3 regions of the Lysinibacillus sp. FW12 genome follow, and region 3 is predicted to be linked to each of the others. Evidence: riboswitches for the same ligand, from Rfam matches in the RefSeq annotation. Region 3 holds a riboswitch; each other region holds the start of a gene.
What was found. A riboswitch is a leader RNA that binds a small molecule or an ion and turns the genes downstream of it on or off. The one in region 3 is predicted to bind lysine.
Positions count from the first base shown of each region.

Region 1: another riboswitch for lysine. It lies ahead of SJW71_RS23015 (amino acid permease); the one in region 3 lies ahead of SJW71_RS07020 (aspartate kinase).
Region 2: another riboswitch for lysine. It lies ahead of SJW71_RS12530 (transporter substrate-binding domain-containing protein); the one in region 3 lies ahead of SJW71_RS07020 (aspartate kinase).

Region 1 is NZ_CP139094.1:4,492,333-4,495,619, forward strand. It holds gene SJW71_RS23010 (response regulator transcription factor) at 1-302, opposite strand, end outside; gene SJW71_RS23015 (amino acid permease) at 466-1,929, opposite strand; lysine riboswitch at 2,012-2,188, opposite strand; gene SJW71_RS23020 (CynX/NimT family MFS transporter) at 2,366-3,287, shown strand, end outside.
Region 2 is NZ_CP139094.1:2,444,111-2,447,397, reverse strand. It holds gene odhB (2-oxoglutarate dehydrogenase complex dihydrolipoyllysine-residue succinyltransferase) at 58-1,311, shown strand; lysine riboswitch at 1,653-1,839, shown strand; gene SJW71_RS12530 (transporter substrate-binding domain-containing protein) at 1,959-2,816, shown strand; gene SJW71_RS12525 (amino acid ABC transporter permease) at 2,987-3,287, shown strand, end outside.
Region 3 is NZ_CP139094.1:1,382,130-1,385,416, reverse strand. It holds gene SJW71_RS07030 (succinate dehydrogenase cytochrome b558 subunit) at 1-28, opposite strand, end outside; gene SJW71_RS07025 (YslB family protein) at 301-735, shown strand; gene SJW71_RS07020 (aspartate kinase) at 826-2,052, opposite strand; lysine riboswitch at 2,187-2,365, opposite strand; gene uvrC (excinuclease ABC subunit UvrC) at 2,471-3,287, opposite strand, start outside.

The DNA of each region.
Region 1 (3,287 bases), 1.5 Mb from region 3:
GCAATATAATCATCTGCACCTAAGCCTAACCCTAAAGCTTTATCTACATCACTATCCTTTGCTGACATAATGATGATAGGAAGCGCTGCTTGTTCTCGAATTATTTTTAGTACTTCTAATCCATTAAGTTTAGGAATCATAATATCTAAGATAACTAAATCAAATGAATGGTTTAAACAATACTGTAATGCCTCTTCTCCATTCTTTGCAGTTGTAACACCGAAGCCTTCCAATAGTAAAAAGTTTTCTACCATTTCACGAATAGCCTCATCATCTTCAACTAGTAAAATATGTTTTTGCATTTTCATGCACCTCTTCCTAACTAAAAAGCCATTAGTATGACTTTCCACATCTATAGTATATTACCATATATATGATATAGATTAAGAAATAAATTTAACGCCCAAATATAAAAAAGCCGTCCTATCAACCGTCATACAACGGTATACAGAACAGCTTTTCTATTTAATCCTCCACTTTTAAATCACACTCATTAAGTGGAAGCATTTTTGTTTTATGTTTAATTTTATAGCCTAACCATAATAGTAAGAAAAATGGAATTCCAATATAAGAAACTAGAATACCGTACCAATCGATTTTGTCTCCTGTAAAGGCTGTGTAATTTTGTCCAATGACCACAATCATACAAACTGTAAAGGCGAATAGTGGTCCGAATGGATACAATTTTGCTTTATAAGGTAATAGCTTTGGATCTAAGCCCTGTGCGTCGAATGCACGACGGAAACGATAATGACTAAATGCAATGCCTAGCCATGCAATAAAGCCAGACATTCCAGAGGCATTTAATAGCCAGATATACACCACACCGTCACCGAAAAATGACGCTAAAAATGCTAAACAGCCTACAGCTAATGTTGCTAGTAGCGCGTAAATTGGAATACCACGGCGACTAAGCTTTGTAAAGATTTTAGGCGCATGACCATCCACCGCTAATTGCCATAACATACGAGATGATGCATAAAGCCCTGAGTTACCTGCTGATAGCATAGCCGTTAAAATAATAGCGTTCATTAACGACGCAGCAAAGGCGATACCTAAGCGATCAAACACTAATGTAAATGGTGATACTGCAATATCTTCTGATAATAAGCGCTCATCTGTGAAAGGAATCAGCATTCCTATTGCACCAATTGCTAAAATATAGAATAAAAGAATACGCCAGAATACGGATTTTACAGCTTTCGGAATATTTTTACCTGGATCATCAGTTTCACCAGCTGTTATACCTAGAAGCTCTGTTCCTTGGAATGAAAACCCTGCAGCCAGGAAAATACCAAAGGTAGCAAGGAAGCCCCCATGGAATGGCCCATCACTAATAAAGAAATTTGTGAAGCCTACAGGTGCCTGACCACCTAAAATACCAAAAATCATTAATAAACTAATAATAATAAAAACAATGACCGTTGCTACTTTAATCATAGCAAACCAATATTCACTTTCACCATAGCTCTTTACAGAAAGTAAATTAAACGTTAGCACAACAGCAATAAATAATACTGTCCAAAGTGCTGATGAGCTATCTGGGAACCAATATTTCATTATTAAAGACACTGCTGCAATTTCTGCTGCAATCGTAATTGCCCAGTTATACCAATAGTTCCAACCTAAAGCGAAGCCTAGTGCTGGATCTACGAATTTTGTTGCATACGTACTAAATGAACCTGATGATGGCATATAAGCAGCCATCTCTCCTAAGCTCGTCATTAGGAAGTACACCATAACACCAATTAAGGCATAGGCAAGCAATGCGCCTCCTGGCCCTGCTTGTGCAATGGCACCACCACTAGCTAAAAATAGCCCCGTACCAATTGTACCGCCTAAAGAAATCATTGTAATATGACGGCTTTTTAATTCTTTTTTCAGCTTTGGTTCGTTATGACCGAGCTGATTTACTTTTATTTCACTCACGATATAGCTTCCTTCCTATTTATGAGGCAAAAAAATGCCATCACATGAACAATGTGATGGCTAAGTTAATCCTCAGTTTTTCCTAAATGATAGCTCAACACGTTGTACAAACGTGACAGTTCTGTTCCTTTCGGAGACAGCCCCAGCATGAGGTTTTCAAGTCCCCTCACACTTCGGCAATATTTCCTTTCAGCTAATCTCATCAATGCTTGTCATTTCAATTAGCATACTTATAAATATCGCGACCTCTACCTCAATACAAACATGAGGCATATAATTATTAAATTTATGATGATTATTATACTAACATAAGACCATAGACATTTCAACAACACGGAAAATGTTCTGTATTTTATGAATCTTCTACTATTTTTAATAGTGTGATAAAGTGTTATAGTAGTTCAATTAGAATGGTTAATAACAGGGGGGAGTTATTTTGACTACAAATGATCATTCCGCTAGTTATCCAAGTAAAAAAATTAGCTGGAAAGGAACAACATTACTTTTAGTCTTTGGGGTTATTTTTATTGCCTCTACATTACGAATGCCATTAACTGTTGTTGGTCCAATCATATCCTTTATCCGTGATGATCTTGGTATCTCTAATGTATTAGCAGGCTTTCTAACAACTATTCCATTGCTTGCTTTTGCCATCATATCGCCTTTTGCACCTATCGTAGCACGCAAACTAGGGCTTGAGCTTACTTTATTTTTATCCACTATTCTATTGGCCTTAGGGATAGTTCTACGCTCACTTGGAACAACAGGATTACTTATATTTGGTACTATGCTAATTGGCGTAGCAATATCTTTCGGAAATGTACTAATTCCAGGATTACTAAAATTGAAATTTCCATACCATGTAGGCTTACTGATGGCCTTCTTCACCATGTCCATGAATTTAACTGCTGGCCTTGGCGCAGGTATTAGCTATCCAATAGCTAATTCATCATTAGGCTGGCAAGGGGCTTTGGCCATTGCTCTTGTACTTGTTGTCGTTACGATTTTAATTTGGATACCTCAATTAAAATCAAATAAACCTGAACCAACTACCTCATCTAAAAAGTCAGGTCCACCACTATGGAAATCACCTGTTACGTGGGCCGTCACAGGCGCAATGGGTTTACAGTCTTTATTATTCTACACGACTGCTGCTTGGATTCCTGAAATCTATATTGCCCAAGGATTAGCTCCTGACAAGGCTGGCTGGATGTTTTCTATCATGCAATTCTCTCAAGTTCCAATGGCATTAGCTGTGCCTATTATTGCTAGTAAAATGACTTCACAGCGACCTCTTGTACTGATGTTTACGTCGTTCTATTTAGTAGGATTTGTTGGTGTTGTAATGGAATGGACAA
Region 2 (3,287 bases), 1.1 Mb from region 3:
CCTTAAGCGGTAGCCCTTCTATGTGCGTAAGCACGTTAATCAAAGGAGGAAATGAAAGTGGCTGAAATTAAAGTCCCTGAATTAGCAGAATCGATTACAGAAGGTAGTATCGCACAGTGGGTTAAAAAAGTGGGCGATCGCGTTGAAAAAGGTGAATTCATCGTTGAACTTGAAACAGATAAAGTAAACGCTGAAATCATTTCTGAAGAAGCAGGTGTATTAACACAAATTTTAGCTGAAGAAGGCGATACTGTACTAGTTGGTCAAGTTATCGCAGTAGTAGAAGCAGGCGAAGGCGCAGCACCTGCACCAGCAGCGGCTCCAGCTGAAGCAGCTCCAGCTCCAGCAGCACCACAAGCAGCACCTGCACCAGCGGCAGCAGCTCCAGTAGTAGAAGAAACTTCTGGTGAGCGTGTTATCGCATCTCCAGCAGCACGTCGTCTTGCACGTGAAAAAGGTATTGACCTTGCAGCAGTATCTCCAGTAGATCCACAAGGTCGCGTACGTGTACAAGATGTAGCAGCACACGGAACTGCACCAGCGGCAGCAGTAGCACCTACACCAGTAGCAACTACAGGTGGCCCAGTTGTATTCACACCAGCAGCTAATTCTGATCGTGTAACAATTGAAAAAATGAGCCGTCGTCGTCAAACAATTGCAAAACGTTTATTAGAAGTTAAACAATCAACAGCTATGTTAACAACATTCAACGAAATTGACATGACAAACATCATGGCACTTCGTAAACGTAAACAAGAAGAGTTTGTGAAAGCAAACGACATCAAACTTGGTTTCATGTCATTCTTCACAAAAGCTGTTGTTGCAGCACTGAAAAAATACCCATACGTAAACGCTCAAATCGTTGGCGATGAAATTCATTTAAATAACTTCTTCGATATCGGTATCGCTGTATCAACTGAAGAAGGTTTAGTAGTACCAGTTGTACGTGATGCAAACAGCAAAAACTTCGCTGAAATCGAAAAAGATATCGCTAACTTAGCGACAAAAGCTCGTGATAAAAAATTAGGCTTAAATGATATGGCTGGTGGATCATTCACAATCACAAACGGTGGTGTATTCGGTTCATTAATGTCAACACCAATTATGAACGGTACTCAAGCTGGTATTTTAGGTATGCACTCTATTGTTAACCGTCCAGTTGCTGTAAATGGGGAAGTTCAAATCCGTCCAATGATGTATGTAGCACTTTCTTACGATCACCGTATCATCGATGGAAAAGATTCAGTAGGATTCTTAAAAACAGTTAAAGAATTAATTGAAAACCCAGAAGATTTATTATTAAATTCATAATACCATTAAACCCTGCGAACAATGTTCAGCAGGGTTTTTTTGTGCATAATGAAATCTTTCGACCGATTCTATTTTTGAAAGAGTACTAATGTTATATCGTATAGAGGAGCAAAAAAGAAATAAACACAACTTTTCTCACATAGAAAACATACTCTATAATAAAAATGTGTTGTAATTTTCAGAAATATTGACGAAAGCTCAATGATTTAAAATGGATAGAGAACGCATAATAACCTAATATTGTCATTAGTCAGAAAAATGTTAAAATCGTCTTGACGAACATATTAGTTTTATAGTAGTATCTAAATATCAATTAAATAAACAAACCTCACGAATGTTACCAGTGAGGTAGAGGCGCGGTATTTATTAGTTCATTGTTGAGTACAAGCAAGCGAAGACGCAATGAAGAAGGAAATATCGCCGAAGTATAAAAGGAGCTCGTACTTTTATGCTGGGTCTGCAGTGAATAAGTGCAGGACTGTCCTAGTAAATTGATTTCCAGGTTTACTAGGTTGTGCTATCTCGGAAATATGGAAATAATAGTGAGGATTTGGGCAACTGTCATAAAAGGTAAGACCTAAGTTCAATAAACTTAGGTCTTTTTTAGTACAGTTGTCTTATTTTTTTACAGAAAAGGGGAGTTTTTCATGAAAAGAAAATGGTTGTTAGTAATGATCTCTATCATGACAGCAATTGTGCTAGCTGCATGTGGCACTAGCGACAAAAAAGACGGCGGTTCAGGTGATGCTGGCGCGGACAAGGAAGAAGGCGGCGGTGAATTCCGCATTGGAATGGAGGCTGGCTACCCACCATTCAACTGGACACAGCAGGACGATGCTAATGGCGCGGTAAAAATTGCTGATAATGCAGAGTATGCAGGCGGCTATGATGTACAAATGGCGAAAAAAATCGCTGAAGGCTTAGGCAAAGAGCTAGTTATCGTAAAAATGGAATGGGACGGCTTAGTTCCAGCGCTACAATCAAACAAAATTGATGCAATCATTGCGGGTATGTCACCAACAGAAGAACGTAAGAAAACAATCGACTTTACTGAAAACTACTACACGTCGGATTTCGTAATGGTGATTAAAAAGGGTAGCAAATATGAAGGGGCAAAATCAATTCAAGATTTCTCTGGTGCAAAAATTACATCCCAATTAAATACATCGAACTACACAGTTATTGATCAAATTAAAGGTGTAGACAAACAAACTGCTATGGAAAGCTTCCCGGCAATGCGTGTCGCTTTAGAGGCTGGCAAAATTGATGGTTATGTAGCAGAACGTCCAGAAGGAATTTCCGCTGCAGCAGCGAACGATAAGTTCACATATGTTGCATTTGAAGAAGGCTTTGATACAGATCTTTCTAACACTTCAATTGCTGTAGGTTTACGCAAAGAAGATGCAAATCGTGAAAAAATTAACGAAATATTAAAAGGTATTACAGAGGACGATCGTCAAGCCATTATGGAAGAAGCGATTAAGAATCAACCAGCAGCACAATAATGACAAGGCACGGACTAGTTGCTGGTCCGTGCATGATCATTTCATCATTATCAAAATGAGAACCTCTCTACATAATGATAATGTCCTAGCGTGACAAATCATAGAATGGTAGAAAGAGCTAGGACACGAAAAAGATAAGCAAGCAACATGACATTGTAAGGAGGAACATCATGAGTCTTGAATGGATAATTTCAATTATTGAAAACAACTGGCAAATGTTTTTACGAGGTGCGTATTATACGTTACTGATTTCGATTATTAGTACAATTATTGGTGCATTCATCGGATTTTTCATCGGAATTATGCATACGATTCCAGTTCGTAAAAAAGGAATAAAATTTTATAGCCTGAAGCTTATTAATTTTATCCTAACATGCTATGTTGAATTTTTCCGTGGTACACCAATGATTGTACAGGCTATGGTTGTCTACTACGGATTAGATATCGCGTTTGGAATTGACATGCATTTTA
Region 3 (3,287 bases):
GCCATAAAAACTCTCGATCTTTCGACAAGACTGTTACCCCCCTTAGTACTTAAAATAGCACAACAAAAGAAGTCATCATTTTGTAAATGATACTTCATTGACTGTGTATTTCATCATGGTACAATATTATGACATGTTTATTGTACTCTCAAGAGCTACGAGCGTCAAGGCAACTCGGAGTTTTTCATAGAGCTTATTAAAGAACTAATATAGTACATGATGCGTCGTTTTTTCTCGAAAAATCTATCATTACTTTATTACCGCCAAATTTTAAGAATATTCTAAGAAAGAAGGATAACAATGTTAAACACTCCATCTCCTACAATCTCATCATTTGGTTATGAGATCATTCGCGATCATATTCTATCTTCTATACTTGGTAAACATGAAGATGATGTCCTTTATTGGGCAGGTAAAGAGCTTGCACGTAAGTTTCCATGTAAAAGTCAAGACGAACTTATCGCATTTTTCGCAGATGCCTGTTGGGGTACATTAGCGTTATTAAAAGAATCAAAGGATGGTCGCATTTTCGAATTGACTAATGACCCAGAAATATTACAAATCAAACAACGTAGCTTTAGACTTGAGGCGGGATTTATAGCTGAACAAATTCAATTAGCTAAAGGCTATCTTACAGAATGCTATGAAGAAAAACGAGAAAAGCAACACCATGTCATGTTTACAGTCAAATGGGATGTTAAGGAACGTATTATGAATACCATCCCTACAGAGTAATGAAAAGGATTGCCTCCCTTATATGGGATGACAATCCTTTTTTCTTCCTATCATTTCGAACAATTACATAAAATGCTGTTTCTTCTATTATTATATATAAAGTGCTTGCTCTAAATTAAATTCATCATGTAATGCATTTGCTGCACGGATCATACCATCCTGTGGTACGACAACTGATACTTTTATTTCAGATGTGCTAACCATTTTTACGGGAATGTTTTCATGGCGTAATCGATCAAACATACGGGCAGCAACACCAGGATTAGACGCCATACCTGAACCAATAATGGAAACTTTCGCTAACCCTATTTCGAAGTCAGCAAAGCTAAAGCCAAGTGATACTTTGCTATCTTCTAGAACCCGCAATGCTTCCGCAAATTCCTCTTTTAAAATGGAAAAAGATACAGTCGGCTTTAATCCATCAATAATCGCTTGAACAATAATATCTACATTGATCCGATTTTCTGCTAGGATGGTAAACATATCGGCTAATGAACCTTCGCTATAGGCATCATACCCAACTGTTAACCGAATAATATCTGCTTCAAAAGCTACACCGCGAACTACTAAATTTTTCTCCATTTCCACTTCCTCCTTCAATAAAGTACCTACCGACTCTACTGAACTAGAGCGGATGATAACTGGTAATTGAAACTTCTTCGCTAACTCTACTGCCCGTGGATGTATAACATGTGAACCTAAATTGGATAGTTCCAACATTTCATCGTAAGAAATTTCCTGTAGCTTTTGGGCATTTGTAACATAGCGTGGATCGGCTGTATAAACACCATCCACATTGCTATATATATCAACTCTCTCTGCCTCTAAACCTATGGCAAGAGCTACAGCTGTTGTTTCCGCTCCACCCTTTCCAAGAGTTGTTATATTATAATCGTCGTCAACACCCTGTTCTCCAGCAATGACTACAATTTGGCCTTGTTCAAAATGTTCTTCAATACGATGGACATCTATATTGTCTATACGTGCATGTCGATACATACGATCCGTATGAATACCTGCCTGCCATCCAGTTAATGACACTGCCTTATAGCCTGCTTCTTGTAATGCAATAGCAAATAAAGAGCTAGATAATTGAGTACATGTGGACATCACTGCAGCTAATTCTCGCTTTGACACATCGTCAGTGAAACGCTTCACCATCATCTTTACGTCTTTTGCAGTTTGTCCCATTGCCGCTACTACCACTACTACATCAAACCCTTTATCCTTCTCAGCAATAGCTTTTCGAGCCATTTCTTGGATGTGGCCCGTTGATGCTAATGTAGCTCCTCCAAACTTCATCACAATTCTAGCCATTTTTTTGTTCCCCTTTCCAGTCTGCGTATTTCACTTAACTTCGAAGTGTAAAAACAGTCTCTAGAAAACTAAAAAAGCAACTTCCACATAACGTGAAAGCTGCTTATAACATGTACAATAATCGTAACTTGCGCATGTGTGATAGCTCTCCGAAACGTTTAGAATCGACAGTCTTACATTTCTTAAATGCAAAACCAGTACAACAAAGGAAACAACAATGCTGTACTTCGGCAAGCTCCCCTTTCACACAATGTCTCTGGACTTGTTCATCCTCCATTGTGCTATTCTTGAATCTTGCACCTCTATCATCACCTTAAAAGTGAAGTATTAAATTTATTAGCCCTGGCGTCCACTAACTAGCCGTCCAAAGGGCTGTTTAACATTGAACAACAATGTTATTTACAACCTTAGCACATGTCTATTCCTTTGACAACGATTCTTGCTGAAAATAGGAGTAAATTTGGCTTGCTAACTTAGCAGGCATCCCAGCCTCCTGTAAAGCTAGTTCGCTCGCCTCTCGAATTTTTTTGACTGACCCAAAATGTTTAAGCAACTGTTGCTTACGTTTAGGTCCTATCCCTTCGATTTGATCAAGGACAGATTGAATAGCATGCTTCTCATGCTGTTGACGCAAGAACGTAATAGCAAAGCGATGGACTTCATCTTGAATTCGTTGTAACAAATAAAAACCATCACTTGTACGCTTTAAGGCGATCACTTCTGGCGGATCACCAAACAATAGCTGCGATGTATTATGCTTGTCATCCTTTGCTAAACCCGCAATTGGTATAACAAGCCCTAGTTCATCTTCTAATACTTCACGAGCTACTTCCATTTGCCCTTTTCCTCCATCAATGAGGACTAAATCTGGTAATGGTAAACCCTCTTTTAAAACCCTCGTATAACGACGACGGATGACCTCCTGCATAGCGCCATAATCATCATGCTTGGCTGCTGAACGCGTTTTGTACTTACGATATTCCTTTCTTGCAGGCTTTCCATCAATGAAAACAACCATAGCAGAGACGGCATCCGTGCCATGCATATGACTATTATCAAAAGCTTCGATTCGTAATGGCGTCGTTATACCCATTGCCTCACCAAGAACCTCACAAGCACCAATTGTACGTTCTTCTTGTCGTTCAATCAGCTGGAATTTAGCTGCCACAGCTATTTCAGCATTTTTGGTTGCTAAATCTACCAATTCCTTTTTCTGTCCTCGTTTTGGTGTGAGT